DNA from 3 places in the Chryseomicrobium imtechense genome. Region 3 is predicted to be linked to each of the others. Evidence: a T-box and tRNA genes for the amino acid it is inferred to sense, from the RefSeq annotation. Region 3 holds a T-box; the other regions hold tRNA genes.
What was found. The T-box of region 3 lies ahead of argS (arginine--tRNA ligase). A T-box ahead of a tRNA ligase gene usually reads a tRNA of that ligase, here a tRNA-Arg.
Positions count from the first base shown of each region.

Region 1: it has a tRNA-Arg gene. The T-box ahead of argS (arginine--tRNA ligase) is inferred to sense a tRNA for this amino acid. The anticodon was not compared.
Region 2: it has a tRNA-Arg gene. The T-box ahead of argS (arginine--tRNA ligase) is inferred to sense a tRNA for this amino acid. The anticodon was not compared.

Region 1 covers NZ_JBGOBM010000007.1:72,710-84,058, forward strand. The annotation lists gene gpmI (2,3-bisphosphoglycerate-independent phosphoglycerate mutase) at 1-1,205, opposite strand, end outside; gene tpiA (triose-phosphate isomerase) at 1,202-1,960, opposite strand; gene AB5N96_RS08700 (phosphoglycerate kinase) at 1,972-3,159, opposite strand; gene gap (type I glyceraldehyde-3-phosphate dehydrogenase) at 3,284-4,291, opposite strand; gene AB5N96_RS08710 (sugar-binding transcriptional regulator) at 4,304-5,332, opposite strand; gene AB5N96_RS08715 (glutaredoxin family protein) at 5,486-5,731, opposite strand; gene AB5N96_RS08720 (TPM domain-containing protein) at 5,725-6,525, opposite strand; gene AB5N96_RS08725 (LemA family protein) at 6,522-7,100, opposite strand; gene clpP (ATP-dependent Clp endopeptidase proteolytic subunit ClpP) at 7,241-7,837, opposite strand; tRNA gene AB5N96_RS08735 (tRNA-Arg) at 7,978-8,049, shown strand; gene AB5N96_RS08740 (HPr family phosphocarrier protein) at 8,756-9,007, opposite strand; gene whiA (DNA-binding protein WhiA) at 9,027-9,968, opposite strand; gene mgfK (gluconeogenesis morphogenetic factor MgfK) at 10,002-10,973, opposite strand; gene rapZ (RNase adapter RapZ) at 10,994-11,349, opposite strand, start outside.
Region 2 covers NZ_JBGOBM010000002.1:62,097-73,445, forward strand. The annotation lists gene AB5N96_RS01955 (succinate dehydrogenase cytochrome b558 subunit) at 1-264, shown strand, start outside; gene sdhA (succinate dehydrogenase flavoprotein subunit) at 298-2,055, shown strand; gene sdhB (succinate dehydrogenase iron-sulfur subunit) at 2,059-2,838, shown strand; gene AB5N96_RS01970 (acyl-CoA thioesterase) at 3,032-3,478, shown strand; gene AB5N96_RS01975 (helix-turn-helix domain-containing protein) at 3,536-3,748, shown strand; gene AB5N96_RS01980 (MarR family winged helix-turn-helix transcriptional regulator) at 3,827-4,285, shown strand; gene racE (glutamate racemase) at 4,303-5,097, shown strand; gene rph (ribonuclease PH) at 5,151-5,906, shown strand; gene AB5N96_RS01995 (XTP/dITP diphosphatase) at 5,906-6,499, shown strand; tRNA gene AB5N96_RS02000 (tRNA-Arg) at 6,584-6,657, shown strand; gene AB5N96_RS02005 (hypothetical protein) at 6,752-7,747, shown strand; gene tig (trigger factor) at 7,845-9,128, shown strand; gene clpX (ATP-dependent protease ATP-binding subunit ClpX) at 9,246-10,511, shown strand; gene lon (endopeptidase La) at 10,821-11,349, shown strand, end outside.
Region 3 covers NZ_JBGOBM010000003.1:254,826-262,801, forward strand. The annotation lists gene AB5N96_RS04520 (peptide-methionine (S)-S-oxide reductase) at 1-215, opposite strand, end outside; gene AB5N96_RS04525 (Fic/DOC family protein) at 273-851, opposite strand; gene AB5N96_RS04530 (hypothetical protein) at 838-1,011, opposite strand; gene AB5N96_RS04535 (alkaline phosphatase) at 1,369-2,694, shown strand; gene AB5N96_RS04540 (cold-shock protein) at 2,920-3,120, shown strand; gene AB5N96_RS04545 (GNAT family N-acetyltransferase) at 3,263-3,775, shown strand; gene AB5N96_RS04550 (hypothetical protein) at 3,795-4,211, shown strand; gene argS (arginine--tRNA ligase) at 4,250-5,938, opposite strand; T-box leader at 5,982-6,196, opposite strand; partial or broken gene AB5N96_RS04560 (DUF4275 family protein) at 6,414-6,746, shown strand; gene AB5N96_RS04565 (DEAD/DEAH box helicase) at 6,908-7,976, shown strand, end outside.

The sequences.
Region 1 (11,349 bases), on a different contig from region 3:
ATGTCCGGGTTCGCAAAGTTTAAGAGAATCGCGTCGAACTGATCGTTCTCAATCGCTACCACTAAAGCATCCGTCACTTCATACGCACTCATCTCAGGCTGCAGATCGTAGGTCGCAACTTTTGGTGAGTTGATCAGAATCCGGCTCTCACCAGGGAATTCTTCGTGACGACCGCCACTCATGAAGAAGGTGACGTGTGGATATTTTTCAGTTTCGGCAATACGGACCTGCAATTTGCCGTGCGCTGAAAGAACTTCTCCCACAGTGTTTTTCAAATCTTGCTTTGCGTAGGCAATCCCGCCGATCACTTCGTCGTTGTATTCCGTGAAGGAAACGAACGGCAAGTGTTCCGGGTGATGCTCTCCGCGTGGGAAGGAATCAAATGTCGGGTTTGTAAGCGCAAACCCTAATTGAATCGCACGGTCTGGTCGGAAGTTGAAGAAGATGACACCGTCGCCTTGTTGGAACACAGCTTTTGGTGCTTCTTCCGTTCCGATAACAAATGGTTTCACAAACTCATCCACAATTTTTTCACTGTATGACGCTTCAATTCCAGCAATTGCATTCGCAAATCGAGGACCTTTCCCGTCTACAATCGCGTCGTATGCAAGTTGTACACGTTCCCAGCGACGGTCACGGTCCATTGCATAATAGCGGCCACTGATCGTTGCAAATGAGCCGTAGTTCAAGTCCATCATGATGCGCTCGGTTTCTTCGACATATGGAATCGCTGTAGCAGGCCCCACATCGCGCCCATCTAAGAATCCGTGAACAAACGTCTCGGCTACACCTTGGTCTTTTGCAAGCTTCAAGAGTGCATGCAAGTGCGTGTAGTGACTGTGCACGCCACCATCTGAAAGTAATCCCATAACATGCAAGCGACCGTTTGCTGCTTTAACTTGCGCAATCAACTTTAGTAACGCTTCGTTTGTGAAGAAATCCCCATCACGAATCGACTTATTGATGCGTGTTAAGCTTTGATATACAATACGGCCTGCTCCAATATTTAAGTGCCCGACCTCCGAGTTGCCCATCTGTCCTTCCGGAAGACCAACAGCTTCACCAGAAGCCGTTAGTTCACTGTGCGGAAAGTGGTTCCAATAGCGGTCGAAATTCGGTTTCTTTGCCTGCGCAACAGCGTTTCCAGCTGTTTCATTGCGGCAAGCAAATCCGTCCAAAATAATTAAGGCAGTTGGCTTTCTCATTTCTGAGTCGCCTCCACCAGTTGTAGGAATGAATCCGCTTCAAGACTTGCGCCGCCCACTAGTGCTCCGTCAATATCGTCTTTTCCAAGTAGTTCCTCGATGTTTGCAGGCTTCACGCTTCCGCCGTACAGAATTCGTGTTGCGTTTGCTGCTTCTTCTCCGTGAAGGTCAAGAAGTGTTTCGCGAATTGCTTGGCATACTTGGTTGGCATCATCTGCAGTTGCAGTTTTGCCTGTTCCGATCGCCCAAATTGGCTCGTAAGCAACAACTGTTTTTTCTACTTCAGATTCAGTTAAGCCTTCAAATGCTTCTGCCACCTGTTTTGATACGACAGTTTCTGTTTCGCCTGCTTCACGTTGCTCTAAACTTTCACCGACACAAACGATTGGCGTTAGTCCAAGATCAAGTGCCGCTTTTGTTTTCAAGTTAACCGTTTCATCTGTCTCGTTGAAATATTGACGACGCTCTGAGTGACCGATGACAACGTGTGTCACGCCTACATCTTTCAACATGTCCCCGCTGATTTCTCCTGTGAACGCACCTTCTTTTTCTTGGTGCATGTTTTGTGCACCGATATGAATCGAAGAGCCTTTCGCAGCCTCAACTAGAGCTGGCAATTGTAAGAATGGTGCACAGATAACCGCGTCTACTTTTGATGCATCGATTGTTGCTGAAGATGCTGCATTCCAAAAGTCATGAGCCTCTTCAACCGTTTTGAACATTTTCCAGTTTCCTGCAATGACAGGTTTACGCATAGTATTGCCTCCTATTCTTTATCGTGAAGTGCTGCAACGCCCGGAAGTTCTTTGCCTTCCATGAACTCAAGTGAAGCGCCACCGCCTGTAGAAATATGGTCCATTTTGTCTGCTACATTGAACAGTTCAACTGCTGCTGCTGAGTCTCCGCCACCGATGACAGTATACCCTGCAGTTTCCGCCATAGCCTCTGCCACAGCACGTGTTCCTTTTGAGAATGGTTCCATCTCGAACACACCCATTGGTCCGTTCCAGATGATCAATTTGCTGTCTTTTATGATGCTTGCATAATGTTCAGCCGTTTTCGGACCGATATCTAGACCCATCCAGTCTGAAGGGATCGCGTCAGACGAAACTACTTTCGTTTCTGTATCCGCTGAGAATTCTTGTGCGATCACTGCATCTTGTGGAAGGTGCAACTGAACACCTTTTTGTTTAGCTTTTTCAATAAACGAGTTGGCAAGGTCGAGCTTGTCTTCTTCAAGTAAAGAAGTCCCGATCTCGTGACCTTGTGCTTTTAAGAATGTATAGGATAGTCCTCCACCAATGATCAAGTGGTCGACTTTTTCTAACAAGTTTTCAATGACGCCGATTTTATCTTTTACTTTCGCCCCACCGATGATTGCTGTGAATGGACGTTCTGGTTCAGATAATGCTTTGCCTAACACATCAAGTTCTTTTTCAAGGAGTAGTCCAGATACTGCCGGAAGGTGCTTCGCAATACCTGCTGTCGTTGCGTGTGCACGGTGTGCTGCGCCAAACGCATCATTCACGAAAACATCTGCAAGTTTCGCAAACTGTTCTGCAAGTTCCGGATCGTTCTTTTCTTCGCCTGCGTGGAAACGAACGTTTTCAAGCAACACTACGTCGCCTTCGTTCAATTTTGCAATTTCAGCTTCAACAGATTCTCCAACAGACTCCTCAAGTTTTGTTACTGGTCGGTCTAAAAGCTCGCTCAGACGTTCTCCAACAGCTGTTAGACGAAGCTCTTCGTTCACTTCACCTTTCGGACGTCCCATATGGCTCGCTAAAATAACTTTGGCCCCTTGTTCAATTAGGTGTTGAATCGTTGGTAGCGCTGCACGAATACGTGTGTCATCTGTGATTTTGCCATCTTTCGTTGGAACGTTGAAGTCGACGCGACAGAAGACGCGTTGTCCCTTTAGTTCGACGTCTTTCATTGTTTTCTTTGCTAGCATGTGAAAACCTCCCAGGTTATGGTGTGTTCAAGTTACGGGCAAATAAAAAGAGTAAGGGTAGCCCTTACTCTCTGTTACCCTCTGCTCTTATTATAGAGGTTCAAGTGCATTCCTGCACGGGATATTAAAGACCTTTAGCAGCCATGTATACAGCAAGGTCGATACAGCGAGCTGAGTAACCAGACTCGTTGTCGTACCAAGACAATACTTTCACCATGTTGTCGCCGATTGCCATTGTTGAAGCAGCATCTACGATTGATGAATGTGTGTTGCCGTTGTAGTCAGTAGAAACTAACTCAAGTTCTTGGTACTCTAAGATACCTTTCAAATCGCCTTCAGCTGCTTCTTTTAACGCAGCATTCAGTTCTTCGATTGTTACGTTTTTGTCTAACTCAGCAACGAAGTCAACTAGTGATACGTTTGGCGTTGGTACGCGAACTGCCATTCCATCGATTTTGCCTTTTAGCATTGGAAGAACTTTTCCTACAGCTGCTGCTGCACCTGTTGAAGTTGGGATCATGTTCTCTGCTGCTGCACGTGCACGACGGTAGTCGCTGTGTGGCAAGTCAAGGATGCGTTGGTCGTTTGTGTAAGAGTGAATTGTTGTCATCATTCCACGTTTGATACCGAACTTGTCGTTCAATACTTTCGCTACTGGAGATAGACAGTTTGTTGTACATGAAGCGTTTGATACGATGTTTTCGTTTGCTGCATCGTACTCTTCATGGTTAACGCCCATTACGTAAGTTGGCATGCCGCCTTCACCTGGAGCCGATACGATAACTTTTTTCGCTCCAGCATCGATGTGCGCTTGTGCTTTTTCTGGTGAACGGAAGATACCTGTTGATTCGATTACGATGTCAACACCAATCTCGCCCCATGGAAGTGCTGAAGGATCTTTCTCAGCGTATACTTTGATTTTGCGGCCATTTACTAAGAAGCCATCTTCTTCAGCTGTTACTTCTGCATTCAAAGTACCGTGCACTGTGTCAAACTTTAGAAGGTGAGCAAGCATTGCAGCGTTTGTTAAATCGTTCACTGCTACTACTTCTACTTGATCATTTGTTAGTGCCTCGCGGAAAACTTTACGTCCAATACGTCCAAAACCGTTGATTGCTAATTTGATAGTCATTAAAAATTCCTCCTATAATGTATGTTCTTTTATAAGTTGATCGGCAGCCCCTTCGTCTGTAATCAATACAGTCTGTTTGGGTGCCTGTTGAAAATATGAGTCAAGTGCATGTGCTTTTTGTGCGCCACCTGCTACAGCAACGATATGCGGTGTCTGTTCGAGTTGCTCGAGTTGAACTCCAATCGTGCGAATGCGGTGAACGACTTCACCACGTGCATTGAAATAATAACCAAATGCTTCACTGACAGCCTGCTGTTCTTTCAAAAGCTTCAATTCTTCTGAGCTCGAACTTCTGCGGCGTGCCATTTCCGTTGCGTCACCAATGCCATGAACAAGGATTGACATTTGTTCATACAAGGCCATCATTTCTTGAACGAAAGGCTCTTGGGTCATGGCTTCGTAAGCAGATTCACTTAGTCTGTCCGGAATGTATAAAGTTTTATACGAACCATTCAGTTTCTCTGCAAACAGTGCAGCGATTGTGTTCGCTTGCAGCTGTACATCCTTTCCGATTCCTCCGCGCGCTGCAACGAATTGCAACTGCTCAATCTTTGATGATTGTGGAAGATGGTCGGCAATTTTTGCAATGGTCGTTCCACCGGTCACCGCTGTAATCATACGCGGTTTCAAGTTTGCAAAAATCCATTTGGCGGCTTCATCTGCAAGAAGCAGTTGAGCCTGTTCAGAGTCATCGCTGTTTCCAGCAACGATATGAACTTCTTCAATCCCAAGAAATCGTTTAAGGGTGGTCTCTTTTTCATGTCTTCCCGACCATTCATCCACAAGGGATTTTAGTTCAACTAGAAGTTGTTGACCTGGTGGAGTGACCTCCGCCCCTTCTCGCGATACAAGGATTAACCCTTGCGCTCGAAGTAGATCAAATTCTTTTCGAACTTCACGTTCCGAAAGTTGAAGAGCTTCAGCAAGCGTACGCCTGCCAATCCCTTTTGATAAAGCGATTGTATAGAGAATTTGATAGCGCTGTTGAAGCATGTCTTTCCATTCGGGCATCAGCTCAAGCTGGGCCTTAAGAATATCCAAATCGACACCTCCTGCTCTATCTTTATGGGAACATTTTTGTCCCGATGTTCACTTTTCGTTCCCACCTGGGCAAAAAAATAATTCCTGCTCATTCATAGTACTAGATTACCCGAAAATTATCAATCCCAAACACTTTTACTATCAAAAAAAGCATCAGACGGAATCGTCCAATGCTTCGTAAAGTGTTGCGTAATCTAAGTTTCCGTACTGGATGACTTCCCCATTGTATTCCACTACAGGAATCATAATCATGTATTTTTCATGGGCTTCATCATTTTGTTCGATATCAATTTCTTCTATTCGTATCGGAAGATCTTCTGCCACCATGTCTAGCATAGCCCGACCTTCGACACATAACGGACATTGATTCCGTGTGTAGAAAGTAATTTTTTTTACCAACTTCGACCTGCACCTCCTCCTCCAGAGCTGCCTCCGCCGAAGCCACCAAAACCTCCACTGAAACCACCGCCGGAAGATTTACCGCTTCCCATGCCAGGACCAAAGATGAACGGGCCTCCTCGGCCACCGCGACCTCGAGGACCTCCTCTTCCGCCACCAATGCCATTGTTACTAAAGATCGTCACAATGATATAAAAGATCACAACAATCATAATAATAGTGAACGGAGAGATGCCTCCTTCGTTTGATGAAGGACGCGGAGGGGCAACAGATTCTCCCGTGTAATTGTATTCAGCTGCCACTTCTTCATATAAAAGTTCATAGGTGGATTGGACAGCACCTTCGATATCACCAGCCTCTAGAAAAGGTAGTGTGTATTCATCTAAAATACGTCCAATCTTCCCGTCAGGAAGACGTCCTTCAAGCCCTTGACCGACACCGATGTAAACTGCGCGGTCCCCAACTTTCGTAGGATTCATTTCAAGTAAGAAGACGAGCCCGTTGTTTTCTTCCGGACTTCCAATTCCCCATTCGCGAATCAATTCGACCGCATAGCTATTTTCATCCTGTCCTTCTAATGATTCTACTGTGACGACAACCACTTGTGCTCCCGTACCTTGATCGAGATCAAGTCCAAGTCGTTCAATATGGCGCTCCAAGTCTTCTGGAATCACATCATAGAAATCATGTACATAGGACTTCCCTGGAATGGGATCTGGAACATCTGCTAGCACAGCCATTGAAGGAAGTAGAACTAGAAATGCTAGTACAGTTACGAGTAGTTTCTTCCTCACTCACCATCACTTCCAAAGTCGACTTCTGGTGCTTCTTCCGCACCATCTTCGGCTTCAAAATATTCACGCTCATCAAATCCGAAGACTCCTGCCAGTAATGCACCAGGCATACGATTTACTTTGCGATTGTGTTGAGATACAGATTCATTATAATCTTGACGTGCTACAGAAAGACGATTCTCCGTTCCTGCCAGTTCATCCATCAGTTGACGGAAGTTTGCATCTGATTTTAAATCTGGGTAGTTTTCAACAATCACGAGTAATCGTGAAAGCGCACCTGCTAATTCGCTATCTGCTTCTGCTTGTTCATTTGGAGAGTCTGCTCCTGCAAGACGTGCACGAGCATCCGCAATTTCTGTAAGGATTTCGCGCTCTTGATCAGCGAAACCTTTGACCGTTTCTACTAAGTTCGGAATTAAGTCTACACGTCTTTGAAGTTGTGTCTCCACTTGTGCATAGGACTGGTTGACGTTTTCATTCGAGTCAACAAACCCGTTGTAACTTGGAATTAAGAGTGCTGCTAGGACTACAAAAAATCCAATAATAATGATGACGGGAATCAGCATTTTTTTCATAAGAATCCACCTTTCGTTATCTGTTTGTAGTTTCCCCTGTTTTCATGAGAAATCAAACCTTCTCTTTTTATACGAACAACTCGCGAGTTCGTTTCAGTAAATAGAAAAAACACCGCGCAAGTGGCGGTGTTTGATGACAATTAGTCTTTTTTGCTGTCGCTGCGGTCAATGATGTGATCCACAAGACCGTATTCTTTTGCACGTTCAGCAGTCATGAAGTTATCGCGATCTGTGTCTTTTGCGATGACATCGATCGGTTGACCCGTACGATCTGCAAGAATCTGGTTCAATTTTTCACGTAAGAACAAGATGCGTTTTGCAGCAATCTCGATTTCCGTCGCTTGCCCTTGTGCGCCACCAAGTGGTTGGTGAATCATTACTTCTGCATTTGGAAGAGCGTAGCGTTTTCCTTTTGTACCAGCTGCAAGTAGGAATGCTCCCATAGAAGCTGCCATACCGATACAGATTGTCTGTACGTCTGGTTTGATGAACTGCATTGTGTCGTAAATTGCCATACCAGCCGTAATACTTCCGCCTGGGCTATTGATATAAATTGAGATATCTTTTTCTGGATCTTCTGCTTCTAGGAATAATAGTTGCGCGACGATTGAGTTCGCAACGTTGTCGTCGATTCCGCTACCTAGCATGATGATGCGGTCTTTTAAAAGACGAGAGTAAATATCGTAGGCGCGTTCCCCACGGTTTGTTTGTTCAATAACTGTTGGAATTAAGTTCATCAGTCATACCTCCGATTTTTTATGAATAACTAGCTGTATGTTTATGATACACATGAAGGTCAAGAAAGGTCAAATCTGATGCACTGCTTTTTTTGCAGTTGTCTTTTGCAGTACAGAAAGCTATAATAATAAAGTCGCTTGCCCCCGTAGTTTAATGGATATGACGTAAGATTCCGGTTCTTGAGATGGGAGTTCGATTCTCTCCGGGGGCGTATATGGACACCTGATAGCTTAGGCTTTCGGGTGTTTTTTTATGTTTTAGATGTGGAGCCGACTGTTCAGAAATTGTGCGAGAAGACAGCGTGGACTGTGAAGCGCTCTTTGCTTCATAGGCCGCGATGGCTTCTCATTCTCGGTGCCTGTCACCATTTACCAGTGGTTTCCATTTAGTGCCTGTCACCCCCCTGTCACCCCCCTATCACCCCCCTATTTGGTGCCTGTCACCCTGCCCTGAGCGACCGTTCATCGGATGAGTTGGGGATTTGTTCTACCGAAATCTTAATTTCTTCTACCGAAATGAACATTTATTGTACCGAAATCAGATTTGTTCAACCGAAGTCATATTATGGAAACCATTTCAAAACCCAAACCTAATATCTTAAGTTCCTTACTAGTAAGATCTTATGACTCTTACAATCGACAAGAGTATTCTCGGTGCCTGTCATCATTTACCAGTAGTTTCCATTTGGTGCCTGTCACTCTCCCCTCACCCTGCCCTGGTAGCTAGAAATCCCGGAGGCCAGGTCGTCATTTCCCGGGCTATCTGAGTTTTTCCGAGACCCGGCAACGAAGATGAAAGTGCTCTTCTTTCATCTTACGTGGGGAGGCTCGGTGAAACTCACCCAGGAAATGGCGATCTGGGTGGAGGGATTTCCTTTCATAGAAAAAAGCATCCGCAGTTCATCGGATGCTTGCAGTTTACTCTTCAGTTATAAATTTCGATAATGTATCAATCGCAGCTTCTTTATCAGAACCCTCTGCATATAGCACGACTTCTTCCCCGCGCCCCACAGCTAGACTCATGATACCCATGATGCTTTTTGCATTGACTTTCTTGCCGTCTTTTTCAAGGAAGATCTCACTTGCAAAGCGGTTTGCCTCTTGAACAAAAAGAGCTGCTTGGCGAGCTTGTAAGCCATTTGATAATCCTACATCCATCGTCTTTTCCATCGCAACCAATTCCTCTCTATTATATCGATTCGCCACGACGCAAAGCGTCAGCGATGTCATCTAATTTGCGCAATCGATGATTCACACCTGATTTACTTACATTCCCGGTAGACACCATTTCCCCGAGTTCTTTTAACGTGACATCTTGATACTCGACACGGAGTCGTGCGATCTCACGCAACTTATCTGGAAGTTGGTCTAAACCGATAGCGTTTTCAATAAATCGGATATTTTCAACTTGGCGAAGCGCTGCGCCAATTGTTTTATTTAAGTTGGCGGTCTCACAATTGACCAAGCGATTGACACTATTGCGCATATCGCGAATAATTCGGACATCCTCAAATTTGAGCAGAGCTTGATGTGCTCCTACCAAACTCAAAAAATCTGCAATTTTCTCTGCTTCTTTTAAGTATGCCACAAATCCTTTTTTACGTTCAATTGTTTTTGCGTTCAACTCATAGCCATTCATCAATTGCACAAGTGCATCACTGTGTTCTTTGTACAATGTGTAGATTTCTAAATGGTACGACGAAGTCTCTGGATTGTTGACAGAACCACCCGCTAGAAAAGCGCCGCGAAGATAGGAACGCTTACAACACTCGTTTTTAATCAAGTCTGCATGAATTTCGTTTGAAAACTCATAGCCATCATTCATAATGTGCAGATCTCCGAGTATCTCACGCGTGCCCTCTCGGATACGTGTGATGTAGACATTGTTCTTTTTGAGCTTCATCTTCTTACGGACAAGAAGTTCTACTTTTAAGTTGTAGACTTTTTTGATCAACGTATAAATGCGACGAGCAATCGCTGCATTTTCAGTTTGAATATCCAAACTCAAATTTTTATTGCTAAATCCGAGTGTCCCGTTCATGCGAATAATCGCAGATAGTTCGGACCGTGCACAACAGGCATCAACTTCAGATTGGGTCATTTCTTTCTTTGTTTCGGATGCAAATGACAAAATCATTTCCCCCTTTCTTCGGAAATTGTCATCTCACTTTCTATAGTTAAGCGCTTCATAAACTAGCCAAAGCGCTACTTTTTCAGCATTATGGCGAACACTGCCGTCACGGACGATTGCGATGTCTCGTTTGATAACGTTTACACCGAGCGACCGTATCTTTTCAACATCTACGACAACAGGTGCCGCATGTTCTTCTGAATACGAAGTTATAACACGGTCAGGTACATCGATATCTGAAGCAAGCACAACATCAATCAGTCCGGGTCCTGTGTGATTTATAATTGCTTGCAGGTGATGAGAAGCTTTGTACTTTTCTGTCTCACCTGCTTGCGTCATCAAATTACACATATAGACGCGTAAGGCTTTCGAATTTCGAATTTCTTGTTGAATTTCAGTTACTAGCAAATTCGGTAAAATACTTGTATATAAGGAACCCGGTCCAATGACAATCAGGTCCGCTTTACGAATCGCTTGAACGGCTTCGGGAAGGGGCTCTACATCTTCTGGTGTGATCATCACACTTCGAATGGGCTTATCTACAAGCGGTATTTTGGATTCACCTGTCACAATGGAACCATCTTCATAGACGGCATGGAGTGTCACGACTTGATTGGCAGCTGGTAAAACTTTGCCGTTAATATTTAAGACGCGACTCATCTCACTCACTGCATTCCCAAAGTCTCCTGTAATATCGGTTAAAGCGGCAAGCATCAAATTACCAAGTGCATGGCCTTCTAAATCTTTGGAGTGATTGAACCGGTACTGGAACATCGCCTCTACGAGCGGCTCAACATCCGAAAGAGCAGCAATGACATTACGCACATCTCCTGGAGGTGGAATGTCATAATCTTCACGAAGTCTGCCCGAGCTTCCGCCGTCATCTGCAACTGTAACGATTGCTGTGATGTCGACAGGCAATTTTTTTAATCCACGTAGTAAGGTGGATAGACCTGTTCCGCCGCCGAGGACGACGACTTTGATGCGTTCAGTTGGCTTCGGCAACGAATGGCCCTCCTTCTCAATTATTTTACGTCTCGATGTTTGATTACTGTTGGTGCTTCTTTTTTCAAATAGTCTCCGAAGTATTCGGCTAACGTGACAGAACGGTGCTGGCCACCTGTACAACCAAAAGCAATGACTAGCTGACTTTTTCCTTCACGCTTGTAATGCGGAATCATAAATTCAAATAGATCCGTCAACTTCTCAACGAGCTTTTTTGTTTCCGACCACTTCATGACGTAGCTGGATACTTCGTGATCACGCCCTGACATCGGACGGAGCTCTTCAATATAAAATGGATTCGGTAAGAAACGCACATCGAACACTAAGTCCGCATCAATCGGCATTCCGTGTTTGAATCCGAAAGACATCACGTTGA
Region 2 (11,349 bases), on a different contig from region 3:
ACACGCTGGCAGGTTGCAATCGGAGCAGATACAGCTGACTTTAATATGATGGCTGATATTCTAGCGAATCCTTGGATGTTTGGTTTCTACGTTGCTGGTGTTGTAGCAGCAACTTTCCACTTTGCGAATGGTATTTGGTCATTCCTAGTAAGTTGGGGGATTACACAATCCGCTGCTTCACAACGTTTGGCTACATACGCAACTCTAGGTATTTTCGTAGCATTGACAGTAGTGGGTATCCGCGCATTGCTTGCATTCGTCTAAACCACTACTAAAAATTCGAGGAGTGAGAAAAGCATGGCAAAAAGTAAATTGATCGTTGTCGGTGGAGGCCTTGCAGGTCTTATGGCAACTATGAAAGCTGCCGAAAATGGCACGCCTGTTGATTTATTCTCATTAGTTCCAGTAAAGCGCTCTCATTCAGTGTGTGCGCAAGGTGGAATTAATGGTGCAGTTAACACAAAAGGTGAAGGAGATTCAACGTACAAACACTTTGACGATACAGTGTATGGCGGTGACTTCTTAGCGAACCAAGGCCCTGTAAAGGCAATGGCTGATGCAGCACCTGGAATTATTCACTTATTTGACCGTATGGGTGTTATGTTCAACCGTACTCCAGAAGGTCTTTTAGATTTCCGCCGCTTTGGTGGAACACTTTATCACCGTACAGCATTCGCTGGTGCGACAACTGGTCAACAGTTACTATACGCACTTGACGAGCAAGTACGTCGCTACGAAGTAGACGGTTTAGTCACGAAATACGAAGGATGGGAATTCCTCGGTATTATTAAAGATGACGAAGGCGTTTGCCGTGGTATTAAAGCACAAAACTTAAACACTGGAGAAATCCAAGCGTTCCGTTCAGATGCTGTAATTATGGCAACGGGTGGACCTGGTATCATCTTCGGTAAAACAACGAACTCTATCATCAACACAGGTTCTGCAGCGTCTATCGTGTACCAACAAGGTGCAAAATACGCAAATGGTGAATTCATTCAGATTCACCCAACTGCAATCCCTGGTGATGACAAACTTCGTCTGATGTCAGAATCAGCGCGTGGTGAGGGTGGACGTGTTTGGACATACAAAGACGGGAAGCCTTGGTACTTCCTAGAAGAGAAATATCCAGACTACGGTAACTTAGTACCACGTGATATCGCAACACGTGAAATCTTTGACGTGTGTGTCAACCAGAAGCTTGGAATCAACGGAGAAAACATGGTATACCTTGACCTTTCTCACAAAGATCCACACGAGCTTGATGTAAAACTTGGTGGAATCATCGAGATTTATGAAAAGTTCACTGGTGATGACCCACGTAAAGTTCCAATGAAAATCTTCCCAGCTGTTCACTACTCAATGGGTGGTCTATGGGTCGATGACGATCAAATGACGAACATTCCTGGATTATTTGCTGCTGGTGAGTGTGATTACTCACAACACGGTGCAAACCGTCTAGGTGCTAACTCATTACTTTCAGCTGTATTTGGTGGTAGCGTTGCTGGACCAAACGCTGTGAAGTACATGAAAGGTCTTGAAAAGTCTGCTGCTGATCTTCCGGACGAAATCTTTACTCGTGAAGTGAAGAAGGAAGAAGAAGAGTGGAACAAAGTGTTGAATATGAAGGGTACAGAAAACGCGTACCTCATCCATAAAGAGCTTGGCGAGTGGATGACAGACAACGTAACAGTTGTACGTTACAACGACAAGCTAGAACAAACAGATAAAAAGATTCTTGAATTGATGGACCGCTGGGAGCACATCAACATGGACGATACACAACAGTGGTCGAACCAAGGTGCTTCATTCACACGTCAGTTGAAGAACATGTTATACCTTGCACGTGTTATTACAATCGGAGCGCTAATGCGTAACGAAAGCCGCGGGGCGCACTACAAACCAGAATTCCCAGAGCGTAATGACGAGGAATTCATGAAAACAACAGTTGCGGACTTCGATCCAGCAACAGGTGCACCAATCATCACTTACGAAGCAATCGACGTATCGTTGATTCCACCTCGTAAACGTGATTATTCTTCTAAAGGAGGGAAATAATCAATGGTGACAGCAACTGAAGCAAAGAAAATTACTATTGAAATTCAGCGTCAAGATACACCTGACTCGAAACCTTATTTCGAAGCCTTTGAAGTCAATTACCGTCCAAATATGAACGTGATTTCTGCACTTATGGAAATTCGTCAAAACCCAGTCAATAAAGACGGAAAAGCAACGAAGCCTGTAACATGGGATATGAACTGTCTAGAGGAAGTTTGTGGAGCGTGTTCAATGGTGATCAACGGTCGTCCGATGCAGTCATGTTCGGCACTAGTTGATAAATTAGAGCATCCAATTAGACTTGAGCCAATGCGTACATTCCCAGTCGTTCGTGACCTTCAAGTTGACCGCACGCGCATGTTTGATTCATTAAAACGTGTGAAAGCATGGGTTCCAATTGATGGTTCATACGATCTTGGTGAAGGTCCACGTATGCCTGAGCGTAAGCGTCAATGGGCATATGAGCTTTCAAAATGTATGACATGTGGAGTTTGTCTAGAAGCGTGTCCAAACGTGAACGACAAATCAAACTTCATGGGTCCAGCACCACTTTCACAAGTTCGTCTATTCAATGCGCATCCAACAGGTTCTATGAACAAAGATGAGCGTTTGAATGCAATCATGGGCGAAGGGGGTATCGCAAACTGCGGTAACTCACAAAACTGTGTAGTGGCGTGTCCAAAAGGTATTCCATTAACAACATCTATCGCTGCTCTTAACCGTGACACAACGGTTCAAATGTTCCGTAACTTCTTCGGTTCGGATCACATGGTGGATAACTAAGATTTAGATGTGAAGGACGCCCCTGTTACTTGAAAAAGTAACAGGGGTTTTTTCTGTCTGCCAACGCGGTGCCTGTCACCATTTACCATCAGTTCCCATTTGGTGCCTGTCACCCTATAAAGTATCTTCCTTCGCAACCCGAACTATGCTATACTATTGACTGAATAGTCATTCATTTTAAGGGGGAGAACGAATGAGAGCTAGCTACATCCAAGATGTCGAGGCATGGCGCGACGAATTTCAATTTTATTCTGAAGTAAGTGTTCGGTTTAGTGAGACCGATATGTATGGACACTTGAACAACACTGTGAACTTTGCGTATGTTGAATATGCGCGAATTGAATTTTTTAAACACATTCAATTAATGAACGACTGGTTAGATCCAAAAGGGGAAACAATACCAGTTGTGGCGGATCTCCAATGTGACTTCGTGAAACAAGTCTACTTTGATGAAAAACTCCGCATTTATGTAAAAGCAAATTCAGTGGGTACATCTTCTATGGACGTGCATTACATGATGGTCAACGAAAAAAATGAAATAACAGCAACAGGGCGAGGGACAATCGTACAAATTCATCGCCTTACTGGAAAACCAGTTGCTTGGTCAGAAGATACAAAAAAACAATTGCAACATGCGTAAATGGCACGCCTCTTCGTACTTATTCATATCGTATGGATAGACACGGGGAGGGATTTTTTGTTTCAATCCAATTATTTCATTTTGACGAAACGTGAGCAGGACGTATTCCAGCTTTTGCTTGCGGGGCTTTCTACAAAAGAAGTGGCTGCGACACTGGACATTCGACAGAAGACGGTGCGGAATCAGATCTCAAATGCGATACAAAAATTAGGTGTTTCCGGGCGAAAAGCAGCACTTGAAGAACTAGTACGATTAGGGGAAATTCAGTAAAGCACGACAGACTCTTGTAATTTCACGCAGAAGACGTCACAATAAGTACTACAAGGATATGCAAAAGCGAGGGATTTGATGACGAACGAACAGAATAGTCCGGTACAACACGATGCAGATCGCGTGGCCGTGCTCGAAAAAGAATTACGCTATATTTCGGGTGTAATTAAACAAAAAGGTAGACAAATATTAAATTCGTACACAATTACACCGCCCCAATTTATTGCCCTACAATGGTTGCACGAATCAGGAGACATGACGATTGGTGATTTATCGACTAAAATGTATTTAGCTTTCAGTACGACGACGGATCTAGTCGACCGCATGGAAGCGAATCATCTTGTTCAGCGTGTACGTGACGAATCCGATCGTCGCGTTGTCCGTATACACCTTCTATCAGAAGGAGAGCGCATCATTGAAGAAGTCATCAACAAGCGCCGTGCGTATTTAACAGCTGAACTTGAAACGTTCACAAAGCAAGAAGTCGAGCAATTGACAGAACTGCTTCACAAATTACACAAAGAAATGAAAAAGTAAAGAACTGAGGAATTCGTGTGGATCGTCCGATTGGTATTCTCGATTCAGGTGTCGGCGGCTTAACTGTTGCAAAAGAAATTATGCGCCTGTTACCGAACGAACAAATTATATATGTAGGAGATACGGCGCGATGTCCGTATGGTCCGCGTAGCCCGCAAGAAGTCCGGAAATTCACCTGGCAGATTTCACTGGCTCTGCAGAAGATGGATGTCAAAATGCTGATCATTGCTTGCAATACAGCAACAGCTGTGGCATTAAACTCTCTGAGCCGCCAGATGCCATTTCCTGTGCTTGGCGTTATTTTCCCTGGTGCACGCGCTGCCTCTAAAGCGACGCGCAATCATAAAGTTGTCGTACTGGGGACAGTAGGCACAGTGAAAAGTGGAGCGTATGAGTATGCAGTCGCTGCTCTGAGTTCTTCGAGTCAAGTGGAAGCGCTGGCTTGTCCAACGTTCGTTCCCCTTGTAGAAAGTAATGAATATGACGGGGAATTTGCGCACAAGATGGTAGAAGAAGCGCTCACCCCTTTAAAAGGGAAAGACTTCGATACAATCATTTTAGGCTGCACGCACTACCCGTTGCTACAATCTCACATTGAGAATGTAGTGGGAGATCATGTGCATGTCGTCTCTTCTGCCCAAGAGACAGCGAGCGATGTACGCGATTACTTAGATTTTCATAACCAACACAATACTAAACCCGGGAAAAAGCCGCCAATTTTTTATGCGACTGGCTCAATCCCGATGTTCAAGGATATTGCGGAGCGTTGGCTCGAACTCGACGCTGCGGATGTTCGACGAATTCAATTTTGACCCTCGACAGGATTTCCTGCAGAGGGTCTTTCTACGACAGAAAGGATGATAGAATGCGACATGATGAACGTACACCACAGGCAATTCGCCCTGTAACGATTGAAAAAGATTTTATTACACACCCAGAAGGTTCGGTTCTTATAACAGTTGGAGGAACGCGTGTCATTTGTAACGCAACGATTGAAGAGAAAGTTCCTCCATTTTTACGCGGGCAAGGAAAGGGGTGGGTCACTGCTGAATACTCGATGCTTCCACGCGCGACGCACAGCAGGTCTCCTCGTGAAGCGGCCAAAGGGAAAATCGGTGGTCGTACGATGGAAATTCAACGTCTAATTGGTCGAGCGCTGCGCTCAGTAGTCGATCTTGAAGCATTAGGGGAACGCACGATTTGGGTGGATTGTGACGTCATTCAAGCGGATGGCGGAACACGAACAGCTTCCATCACAGGTGCTTTTGTTGCGATAACACTTGCTATTGGTCGACTGGTTGAAGAAAAACAACTTCCTGTATTTCCAATTAAAGACTTCTTAGCTGCTGTTAGCGTCGGAGTCTTAGAAGACGGAGCAGTTGCGGATCTAGATTATGTAGAAGATTATGCAGCGCACGTCGATATGAATCTAGTGATGACTGGAAAAGGTGAGTTCGTCGAGATTCAAGGAACGGGCGAGGAAGCAACGTTCACTCGTCAGCAATTGAACGAGCTTCTAGAACTTGGAGAAGGTGCGATTCGTGAATTGATTCAAATTCAAAAAGAAACACTTGGCGCACTTGCGGATGAAGTGGGGAACGAAGCAGGAGGTCTTATGTAATGAAAGAGATTTTAATTGCTACAAAAAATAAGGGAAAAGCCAAAGATTTCGAATCGATTTTTGGTCCTCTTGGCTATACTGTCAAAACACTGGACGATGTCGCGTCACATCTAGATGTGGAAGAGACAGGTTCGACGTTTGAAGAAAACGCGATTTTAAAAGCAGAGGCACTTGCAAATGAACTAAACACAATTGTGATTGCAGATGATAGTGGGTTAGAGGTCGATGCATTAAATGGGGAACCTGGCATCTATTCGGCTCGCTATGCGGGTGTTGCCAAAAGTGATGAGGCCAACATGGATAAACTCCTTGAGAATTTGCAAGGGGTGGAAGGTGCAGCACGTTCCGCACGATTCGTCTGTGCTATTGCGTTAGCGACTCCTGGCGAAGCGACGAAGACGTATCGCGGGACATGTGAAGGCGAAATTGCGACAGAACGCAAAGGAGAATTTGGGTTCGGATATGACCCAATTTTCTGGGTGCCGAATCAGCAAAAGATGATGGCGGAATTGCGTCCGGAAGAAAAGGCGGCAATTTCTCATCGCGGTGCAGCGATTGAGAAGTTACGCGCGGACTGGGATGGCCTAAATTAATTTTCCTGAAATACCATTGACTTTGATTCTAGGGATATCTATAATGAGAAATGTCTTTCCTGTCTGTGGATAGGAAAGTACTTTGACCCTGTAGCTCAGCAGGATAGAGCAACGGCCTTCTAAGCCGTCGGTCGGGGGTTCGAATCCCTCCAGGGTCGTAATTTACTTGTAAGCCTTCTTCTTTCTACATTACAATAGAAAGAAGAAGGCTTTTTATTTACAGAACGTAAACTGCAGGAAGCAGGTGAGCTCATGAAAAAACAAAAACCAGAACGCCGTGGCAACATGATCATCTTCCCAGGCGCCCTCACCACCCAAATCGACAAAGCACTTCGCGCAGCGGACCGGCACGATTTCATGGAAGCTGTTCGTCAATTCGAGACGGCCGCAGAACTCGGGACACTTGAGCCGGAAGCACAACTCATCTATGCATACTCCCTTTACGAAATTCGAGAATTCGAAAAGTCACTTGTACTATGTGACACATTGCTCCATGAAGGATTCGATCAATACGAAGAACTTATGGACCTTTACGTGACATTGCTCGTGGAACTGCGCCGCTTTGAAGAGGCCGATGCACTGATCGCTACACTCATTGAAGAACGCGTATTGTCACCGGAGCGAAAAGAAAAGTGGCTCCATCTTCGTGATCTGAGCGGACGACTAGCCGCGAATGCAGAAACTAAAGAAGTGCCGGAGCCACTTGCAGAGCTCAAACAACACGAATACGACCCTGAGACATTTTTTATGCAGCCGCTCGCTGTTCAATACCAGCGTCTCCTTGCAGCATTTGAAGGGGATTGTCAAAAACTTGAGCTTGAATGGAAACAAATTGTGGAACACGAATCTGTTCATCCAGTCATCCAGACACTTGCACTTCTGCTGCTCATCTCTTCAGATAGTCAAAAAACGATTCGAGTGAAAAAATTCAACTGGGATCAGCCTTGGATTCCTGCAGCTCTGGATGAACCGTTTGAAAACAGTCGATTCACGCAACTCGTGTCGAAAATTGAAGAACGTCTTGAAAATGAGCCAACAGCTTACTTGCTGATTCGTGACACATTTCAACATCATTGTTACTTACAATACCCGTATGTGTGGAACGGTTTTTCGGATGAAGAAGTGGTCGACGGGTATACGCTGTATTTTGAAGAACTCCTCCAAGGTGAAACGAATAAAGCGGATCATCGCGTACTGCGCATGATTCATAAGATTGACCAGCTCTATGCTCTACTAGAAATACAATAGGTTGAAAGTGCCGTGAACTATGGTATAATGTACAAGTTGTCAATACATTTATTAATGGATTAGTCAAAAATGAAACCAATTGTTGGAGGTCGAATACATGTCTACGAAATGGGAAAAACAAGAAGGAAACGAAGGCGTATTAACGTTTGAAGTTTCTGCAGAAGAATTCAAGAAAGCTATCGACGAAGCGTTCAAAAAAGTCGTAAAAAACATCAACGAGCCAGGATTCCGCAAAGGAAAAATGCCACGTCAAATGTTCAATAAAAAATATGGTGAAGAAGCACTTTACCAAGATGCTATCGACATCGTGCTTCCAGAAGCTTACACGAAAGCACTTGATGAGTCAGGAATCGATCCAGTTGATCGTCCAGAAATCGACATCGAGTCAATCGAAAAAGGCGAGCCAGTTGTTTTCACAGCTAAAGTAACAGTAAAGCCTGAAGTTAAATTAGGTGAATACAAAGGTCTTGAAGTGTCTAAACTAGACGAGACAGTTACAGAAGAAGAAATCAACGAGCAACTGTCTAACCACCAAGCGCGTCTTGCTGAAATGTCAGTAAAAGAAGACGAAATCGTTGAAGGCGATACAGCGACAATCGATTTCGAAGGATTTGTTGGCGAAGAAGCATTCGAAGGCGGTAAAGGTGAAGACTACGATCTAGAAATCGGATCAAACACATTCATCCCTGGCTTTGAAGAGCAATTAATTGGTTCTAAAACTGGCGACTCTAAGGATGTTGTTGTAACATTCCCAGAAGAGTACCACGCTGCTGAACTAGCTGGTAAAGAAGCGACTTTCAAAGTAACAGTAAAAGAAGTTAAAGGAAAAGTACTTCCTGAATTAAACGATGACTTCGCAAAAGAAGTTGATGAAAATGTAGAAGGTCTTGATGCACTTCGCACAAAGTTAACAGAACAAACAACAGAAGAGAAAAAACAAACGGCTGCACAAGCACTTCGTGACGACCTAGTGGAAAAAGCGGCTGCAAATGCAGAAGTGGACATCCCAGAAGCAATGGTAACTTCAGAAGTTGACCGCATGCTTCAAGAGTTTGGCCAACGCCTATCTCAACAAGGTATGAACTTGGATCTTTACTACCAGTTCTCTGGTCAAGACGAAGACGCACTACGTGCACAAATGAAAGAAGATGCTGAAAGCCGCGTGCGTGTATCTCTTACATTAGAAGCAATCGCTGCTGCTGAAGGCATTGAAGTTACAGAAGAAGACATCACTGCAGAGCTTGAAAAAATGACAGCTCAATTTGGTATGTCAGTTGACCAAATCAAAACTGCTCTTGGCGGAACTGCTATCTTAGAAAACGATATCCGTTTCCAAAAAACAGTTGAGTTCTTAGTAGACAACGCGAAAGTAACTGAATAAGATACCATTTACGGAACAAGGTGCAGATGATTCTGTACCTTGTTCTTTACATAATCATTTCATTTGCTATACATACCATAATCTTGTAAACTAAATCTCTGAATAGGGGTGAGTACAGTGTTCAAATTTAATGATGAAAAAGGGAACCTAAAGTGTTCATTCTGCGGCAAACCTCAAGAGCAGGTACGCAAACTTGTAGCTGGCCCTGGAGTATATATTTGTGACGAATGTATCGATCTTTGCTCTGAGATTGTAGAGGAAGAACTAGGAACAGAAGAAGAAGTAGAATACCGTGAAGTTCCAAAACCACGCGAGATTCAAGGAATTCTCGATGAATATGTTATTGGACAAGAGCGTGCGAAAAAAGCGCTAGCTGTTGCCGTTTATAACCATTACAAACGTATCAATTCAAACAGCGTCATTGACGAAGTGGAATTGTCAAAATCGAATATCGTTTTGATTGGACCTACAGGAAGCGGGAAAACTCTTCTTGCTCAAACATTGGCACGTATCCTAAACGTACCATTTGCTATTGCAGATGCGACGTCACTTACTGAAGCGGGTTATGTTGGGGAAGACGTAGAAAATATCCTTCTAAAATTGATTCAATCAGCGGATTACGATATTGAACGTGCTGAAAAAGGAATCATTTATATTGATGAAATCGATAAAGTAGCGCGTAAATCTGAAAACCCATCGATTACACGGGATGTTTCCGGTGAGGGAGTGCAACAAGCGCTTCTTAAAATTCTAGAAGGAACAACTGCGAGCGTGCCACCACAAGGCGGTCGTAAGCATCCTCATCAAGAATTTTTACAAATCGATACTACGAACATCTTGTTCATCGTCGGTGGTGCATTTGATGGAATCGAATCCATTATCAAACGCCGCATGGGCGAAAAAGTCATCGGATTTGGTTCGGATCCAAATAAAAAAGACCCAGAAGCAGATAGCTTAATGGCAAATCTGATTCCGGAGGACTTATTAAAGTTTGGTCTGATTCCAGAATTCATCGGTCGTTTGCCGGTGTTAGCAAGCTTAGAGACGTTAAATGTGGACGCACTCGTTCAAATCTTAACGGAACCTAAGAATGCGCTCGTCAAACAATACGAAAAAATGATGGAGCTTGATGGCGTCAAATTGACGTTTGAAACGGACGCTCTTTCGGAGATCTCAAAACTTGCGATCGAACGTAAAACAGGAGCACGTGGACTTCGTTCAATTATCGAAAATATCATGTTGGACGTCATGTTCGATCTTCCTTCTCGTGAAGACATCGTAGAATGTGTCATCACAAAAGAGACAATAACGGAAGGCACTCCGCCAAAGTTATTAAAAGAAGACGGTACTGAGTTCCAAAATGATACGAAGACGTCTGCTTAACAGCGAACATCCAGCTGGCTTTCCGTTAGCTCAACTTTGAGCTAATAGAAGGTCGGCTTTTTTTGTTCTAGATGTGTAGAACGCCGCTCTAGAAATTCCGAGGAAATCCGGCGTGCCCGTGAAGGCGCTTTTCAGACTTTGCGGGTGCGACGGATTCCGGAGTGTGTTTCTGGCGTTCGGAACTCGATTACTCAAAATGTATAGAACGCGGTTTATGCAAACAAAAAGCATGTCTTTAGGGATATTTCCCCACTATCGAGTATACTAAATGAACAAGCTGGTCATTAGACCATGAAAGGTGGACGAAAGATGACCTCTCAAGAAACAACACGCTACCCAATACTTCCTTTACGAGGACTTCTCGTATTCCCAACATTAACCCTACATATCGATGTGGGTCGTAAAAAATCAATGGCAGCACTCCAAGCTGCGATGAAACAAGACGAGAAAATCGTCCTCATTGCACAAAAGGATATGGAACTAGACAATCCGGGACAAGACGATCTATACGACGTCGGCGTTCTTGTGCATATTCGTCAACTGATGAAACTTCCGAACGGAACGATGCGCGTCCAAGTCGAAGGTCTTGAGCGAGCTGTGGTGGAATCTTATGAAGATGCAAAAGAGTTCGATCATGTAGTCGTTTCAACAATCACTGAATCGAAGCAGCCATCTCCAGAACAGGAAGCATTGATGCGAACATTGCACGCAGGCTTCACGAAGTTCAGTAAGCTATCCAAACAAGTATCCGAGGACTCAGCTCGTGCTGCAACAGAAATCAACGAACCAGGTCGTTTGGCGGATACTGTGGCGACACATCTTCCACTTCGAATCACAG
Region 3 (7,976 bases):
ATGATTTCAAAAAGATAGCCCATCAACTCCTCGACAGATACCACATCTGGATGAAAAGTCGTTTTTACACATTCCGCATATCCGTCATATTCCCCGTCTAACGTTTTAGATGTTCCATTTGCTCTTCCCGCTTCAGTTGAGACAATCCCTGGCAACGTCTTTACAAATGCTTGCACGCCCCATAGGCATCCCCCTGCTAAATAAATCGTGTGCACACAAAATCTCCCCTTGTATTTAAAATTAAATAAAGACCGAAATCGATCGAAATCAATTCAGGTCTGTAGATGAAGTGTATTTAAAAAAATCCTTTTAAGTTCTGTTGAGTCTGATGTTGCTCTAATCATTGCATTCATATAATCTTCTTTGTCCATTTTCTCAAAATCCCAATCATATCCTTTTGTTTTTGCTAATTCTCTAATAAAGATACGAAGGGTTCTACCGTTTCCCTCTCGAAATGGATGAAGCATATTTAACTCACTTTTATAATAAGCGAGTTTCTCTGAGGCAAACTCAATTGTATTCCAATCTTTCTCTAACGCTAATTCGCCTAAAATTGAAGCTCCATAGGAATCGATATATTGAAATTGACAAAATCTAGTATTGCCTTTGGTTAACTGTACACTTCGAACCTCACCTGCAAAAGAGTAAATGTCTTGAAATAAATGTTTGTGGAGTGCACATAAATCATCCATTTTAAAATCTCTAATTTTGTAAACTCCTTGTGCAATTTGAAGTGCCCTAACTGTAAACACATATTGCTCCGCTAATTGAAGCTCACTTAAATCATCAATTCCCAACAAATTATGTTGTAACAAATAAGATTCATCAGAACCAAAATTATACTTTTCCATCTCTAATTACAGCCTTAATCAAATTGGAAGTTAACCTTTGGTTCGTATTAACTGCTTCTATAGCTCTCAAAGCAATTTTTTTATTGATTTTAAACTCTTCTAACGAAAGGCTCTTTTCTACTAAACGATATTCTTTTGAGTCTAAAGATAGTCTAGTCAAACATTTTCCCTCCAGTTCAATAAAATGAATTTGCTTAATTTAAGTATACTTTATTATCTCATATTTTGTGCTTAAATGAACGTAAGTTGCAGCAGTATCTTTCACTTTCAAATTGGTATTTTTCCGACAAACCATCTAGAGTCTTTCCCCTCGAAGTCGAACTCGATAACGGAACATCCGTCAAAATGACTGCAAATGGAACGGTCTATATAGCTACTAAAAATTAAATGGTTTTCAGGTTTCCTATGACCAAAAACCGATTTTTTCTGCTTCACATAAGCTTTTACATTCCTGTCACACTCTCTTTACAATTCGTTGGTATCATTGCCGTGTACCAAACAAAAGGAGGAAATGTGCATGAAAAAACAGCTTGTAATAGCCGCTTTGGTTGGAGGACTTGTCGTATCCGGAATCAGTGTCAATGTGACGATGGATCACGCAGAAGCACGGAAAGATAACGCTCATAATGGGAAAGTCAAAAATGTAATTTATATGATTCCTGACGGCTACAGTGCCGCCTATGCAACGAACTACCGTTGGTTCAAAGGCGAAGACTCTTCTTTTGATCCGTATGTAAAAGGTCTAATCAAAACCTATTCAGCAGATACAGAAGTGACGGACTCAGCTGCTGCTGGGACGGCGATGGCAACAGGTGTAAAAACGAATAACGGGATGGTCGGTGTTACACCCGATGGAAAAGAAGTCGACTCTATCTTAGATGCGGCAGAAGCTGCGAAGAAATCTACAGGGCTAGTTGCCACTTCTACAATCACACACGCGACGCCAGCTGTGTTCGGCGCAAGTGTCGCATCACGCGGCGATGAATCGTCGATTGCCCCGCAATATTTTGAGAACGATGTGGACGTGCTCCTCGGAGGAGGCCGTGACTACTTCGTTTCACTAGAAGAAGGTGGCAAACAACCTGCCGGAAACTTAGTGGAAGCTGCTCAGAATGATGGCTATGAGTATGTGACCTCCCGTGAAGAGTTACTAAAAGCGAAGAGTGGAAAACTACTCGGTTTATTTGCAGACGACGCAATGGCTCCTGAACTAGAGCGCGGTGAAACAGATCAACCAAGTCTGGCCGAGATGACGGATATCGCAATCCAAGCATTGAAAAAAGACAAAGACGGTTTCTTCTTAATGGTAGAAGGCTCACAAATTGACTGGGCGGGTCATGCAAATGATGCAGCTTGGGCGATGACAGACTCCCAAGCATTCGATGAAGCTGTTGCTGCTGCTCTTGAATTTGCGAAAAAAGATGGCAATACACTTGTCGTCGTTGCAGGGGATCATGACACAGGCGGCATGTCCGTTGGTTCGAACAGTGTGTACGATGTAAAAACGGAAGTACTTCATGACGTTACAGCTACTGGTGACTTTATGGCTGCGCAGTTGAATGAAACGCGTAACAATGTGGAGGAAGTCGTAGAAGCGCACACCGGATTTGATTTAACAGCTGCGGAAATCGAAGCCATTGCTTCTGCCGAAAATCCTGTACGTGCTATCAACACAGTTGTCAGCGACCGCGCGTTGATCGGCTGGACAACAGGTGCACACACCGGGACGGATCTTCCAATCTACGCCTATGGCCCTCAATCTGACTTGTTCACAGGTCTCTTGGACAATACAGATATTCCAAAACATATGGCGAAAGCAATGAAAATAAAGTTCGGCAATTAAGTTTCGTACCTAGAGCAGCCTCACTTTTGTGGGGTTGTTTTTGTTTTAGTAGACAAATCAGATTTTGTGTTGTATACTAGGTTTAATAAGTTCATGAAGTACAACACATTTAATTCACCTATTACAAAAAGTATCTGTGTATTATTTCCGTACTTTTTGTAATACGTGAATTTTTTTATTGCAGAAAAATGATCTTATTAATAATTTATAATGGAGGTCATTTATATGACACAAGGTACAGTAAAATGGTTTAACGCAGAAAAAGGTTTCGGATTCATCGAAGTTGAAGGCGGAGCAGACGTATTCGCTCACTTCTCAGCAATCCAAGGTGAAGGATTCAAATCTTTAGACGAAGGTCAAAAAGTTGAATTCAACATCGAAGAAGGTCAACGCGGACCTCAAGCTACAAACATCGTAAAACTTTAATTTTATGATACGAAAAGGCATCCCATCTGGGGTGCCTTTTTTGTGTTTCGATTCACAAAAAACCTCTTCTCTTTTGATAGTTTTCTGCTAAACTAGGACTATTCTAGTTTGACTTTACTCCCACCCTGAAAGGAAGAACCCGATGATCCGACCAGCCACCTCTGATGATTTAAAAGAAATCTTAGCTATCTACAATGACGCTATTGTCAACACGACCGCTGTTTATTCGTACCACGCTCAAACTATAGAAGACCGCACGATTTGGTTTGATCAAAAGATGAAAGATGGCTATCCTGTGATTGTCTTTGAAGTCGACGGACATGTAGCTGGATTTGCGACATTTGGTCCCTTCCGCGCGTGGCCTGCCTATAAATATTCGATAGAACATTCGGTGTATGTCAGCAACGACTATCAAAAACGTGGAATCGGACGTACATTGCTTCAGGAAATCATTCAACTTGCCAAAAATGGGGAGTATAAAACTTTAGTTGCCGGAATCGATGCAGCGAATGAGAAAAGCATCTTGCTTCATCAAAGTCTTGGCTTCACGCACTCTGGAACTTTACGCAACGCCGGTTACAAGTTCGAGCGCTGGCTTGATCTTGCGTTTTATCAACTGGATCTCGAAGGACCGGAGACCCCGGTGGAAGGCTGATTCTAGGAGGAATCGATCAATGAGTTTAGCAACATATATTGGGACAAATCAAAAAATCCCTACCGATGATGAAAATCCAGAACTCTATGATTTAGAATTCTGGATTGGAAGTTGTTTTTCTGATGAAAGTTCTCAGCAAGCTGCTCTAAAGTGTCAGTTCTCTACAACGTATGTCTATGAGATATCCTCCTATTGGGGAATTGAACTATATGATGGACAACCTCATGATAGACAATCCGATAGTCTTAAAAAGTTAGAGAGTTTGTTTGCAATTATGGAGTCTTACGTATCTGCTGGAGATTATTTCGAGCTATATACTTGTTGGCTTGGTGAAGAAGCTGAGCCTCGAGAAGATGAACTTTCAATCTCCATGACTGAAGCTAAAATAAACGATATTCAATTTGCTGAAAAGACTTTAGTTCGCTTTGTATACTAACATAAGTTGGCCCCTCTCATTTTGAGTGGGGCTATTTATTACATTTCTTTCGGTGCACCAATTCCCAGCAGACGCAGCCCTTCCGCTAGAACGATTTGAACAGCTTTTACAACGGCAAGACGGTACTGCTTGAGATTTGAATCGTCGAGTATTCGCACAGACGCGTAGTATTTGTTAAAGGCTCTCGCCAAATCAATTAGGTACTTTGCGATTTCAGAGGGATCATACTTTTCATAAGCATGGCGAATAACTTCTGGAAACTCTTCAAGGCTTTTTACAACAGGCCAGGCTTCCTCGTCTACTAGTTGAATATCTAACAAAGGAGCTTGAAACTGCCCTTTCTTTAAAAGAGTTGAGATGCGCGCATGTGTGTACTGTACATAAGGCCCGGTTTCTCCCTCTACTTTCAACATATCCTCTAAAGAAAACTCGATATCGTTTCTGCGGAAAGTCTTCAGATCATGAAACAGCACTGCTCCAACTCCCACTTGATGAGCAACTTCTACTTTGTTTTCAAGCAAAGGATTTTTCGTTGTGATTGTCTTTTCCGCCAGAGCAATAGCCTCCTGCAAAACCTCTTCAAGCAAAACAACCCTTCCTTTACGCGTCGACATCTTCTTGCCATTTTGAAGCATCATACCAAACGGAACATGCGTCATTCCTTCCTGCCACGTATACCCCATCTTATCTAAGACACGGAATACTTGCTTGAAATGGAGCGACTGCTCATTGCCAACAACATATAGGGACTTCGAAAAACCGTATGTTTCTTGGCGGTAAAGTGCAGCTGCCAAGTCACGTGTCGCATACAAGGTGGTTCCATCTTTTTTAGTAATCAAACAAGGCGGCAAATCCTCTCCAACAGGAACTACTCTCGCACCATCCGATGAAATCAGTAATCCCTCTTGGTCGAGCATCTCTACTACTCGGTCCATCTTATCGTTATAAAATGCTTCCCCGTTCATGGAGTCAAATCGAATCCCCATCAACTCGTAAACTTTGGCGAACTCTTTCAGCGATTCGTCGCGGAACCACTTCCACAAACGAAGAGCTTGTTCGTCACCTTCTTCTAGTCTTTTAAACCACAGTCTTGCTTGATCATTCAAGCTCTCATCTAGAAGGGCTTCGTCGTGGAAACGCACATACAACTTCAGCAATTCTCGAATCGGATTTTGTTTAACTTGGCTTTCGTCTCCCCACCTTTGATAGGCAACCATGAGCTTTCCAAATTGAGTTCCCCAATCTCCTAAATGATTGATTCGGACGGCTTGATATCCTACTTTTTCTAGTAAAAGTGCCAATGCATTGCCAATCACAGTAGAGCGAAGATGGCCCATCGAAAACGGTTTTGCGATGTTGGGCGACGAGAAATCAATCGTGACAACTCGATTTTGTCCGATGTCCAAATTCCCGTAAAACTCTTGGTTTGTAAGTATCTCTCGCAGTACATTTGCTGCGACAGTTTGATGATTGAGAAAGATATTGATATAGCCACTAACAGCTTCCACACGTTTAATCCACTGAGTCGGTTGAAGTTTTTCCACGATGCCTTCAGCAATAGAAGCTGGGGATTGACGATAGGTTTTGGCAAGTTCGAAGCAGGGAAAAGCCAAGTCCCCCATCTCGGAATGTTTCGGTGGACTGATTCGGCTAAGTACTTCTTCGTAAGTCCATGTGTTGATAAAGTATTCAACTAAACTTTGTGCAACAGCTTGCTTTGTCTGCATAGTTTTCCCTCCAAATAAAAAACTCCCGCCTCTTTTCGCAATGAAAAGAGACGGGAGTTTGAATTTACCCGCGGTACCACTCTAGTTGTCTAATAGACCTCTCTTGTTGCTAACGAGGAACTCCCCGGCCTTCCCTACTTAGTCGTTCAGGAAAGCATCTCCAAAGTGCGGTTCATTTGAAGTGTATGATCAGGCTTTCACCAGTTCCTGATTCGCTAGTCGAACACTAAAAACTACTCTCTTTGTCCAAGACGTTAAATGGTATTTCAACTTAGTATAGACATTTATTTGGGAAATACAAGATATATTTTCACAGTTATTCTATCTATGAGGAGTATTGTATACTGTTTAAAACAACTCAATTCTAGGGAGTTTACACATGAACCTACACACTCAATTATCGAAAATCGACCCACGAACTCGTGTCCTTACTGGCTGGAGTGCGTATCTCCACGCGAAGTGAGAAGAAGCTTTTGCTAGTCATTTAACATCCGCTGGAAAGAAAAGAATCTATCTGAAGGATGTTGGTTACTACTCTGGATACTTATGGCATGTATTCAGCTATCAAACACGCGAACATCTTTCTGGAAGCGAGGCAATCAGTGCATTTCATGCCTTGTGTAAAAAGCGCTGTTTTGTCTTTTATCAACATTCGAATGATGCTTTTTTGATAGAGGATGCCTCTTGTATAGATATGAACATACTGCAGAATGAAGAAGACATTTACCTGGTAGACGCGGATTTCACATGGACGTTTGTGATCACGCATGAAACCGAGACGTGTGGGCTGTATTTTGTCAAAGTGTGAACAGAATTCGATGGTTTCTCATTTCCTATATATCTTCTCTGTTACGTTTCAAAGAAAACCGGATAAAGTGCGCGGTTTTCACGTATAATGAGAGCTATTGACATATGTACGGAACAGATTGTGAAGATATATGACGAAAAACTAGAAAATGAGGTATTTGAATGATAACCACACGCTTTACAGATTTACCGATTAGTGATGATATCCGCCGCGCCTTGACGATTTTGAAATATGACACACCGACTGAAGTACAACAAAAAGTACTTCCTCTTGCATTTGAAAACCTGGACCTTGTAGTGAAATCTCAGACAGGAAGCGGAAAAACAGCTGCATTCGGGATCCCTGTAGCGGACCAGATCATCTGGGAAGAGAAAAAGCCACAGGCGTTGATTTTGACACCAACGCGTGAACTTGCTGTTCAAGTGCGTGAAGATATTACAAATATCGGTCGTTTCAAGCGCGTGAAGGCCGTTGCACTTTACGGAAAAGAGCCATTCTCGAAACAGCGAGATGAGCTGAAACAAAAGACACACGTAGTTGTGGGTACACCTGGCCGTGTGATGGACCATATCGACCGCGGAACGCTAGACCTTGAGATGGTGAAGTACTTGATCATTGATGAAGCAGACGAGATGCTAAACCGTGGTTTCATCGATGAAGTCGAAGCCATCATCAAACAAGTGCCTTCTGACCGCGTCACAATGGTCTTCTCTGCAACGCTTCCACAAGATATCGCGAGTCTTTGCCATGAATATATGCAAGACCCAACGTACATCGAGATTGAATCGACTGGTGTCACTGCTGATACAATCGAGCACTCGTTAATTGAAGTGAAAGAAGAAGACAAAATCGCTCTTCTTAAAGACATAACGGTTGTTGAAAATCCAAACAGCTGCTTGATTTTCTGCCGTACGAAAGAAAATGTTGATACGGTTTACAGTGAACTTGAAGAAGCTGGTTACCCAGTCGAGAAACTTCACGGCGGGATTGTGCAAGAAGACCGATTCGCTGTAATGGAAGGATTCAAGCTTGGAAACTTCCGCTATCTTGTAGCTACAGACGTGGCTGCACGTGGAATCGATATCGATAACGTCAACCTAGTCATCAACTATGATGTTCCAATGGAAAAAGAAAGTTACGTTCACCGTACGGGCCGAACAGGTCGTGCTGGTGCTGCTGGAACTGCGATTATGTTCGCTACTCCTTATGAAAGTAAATTCATTCGTGCCA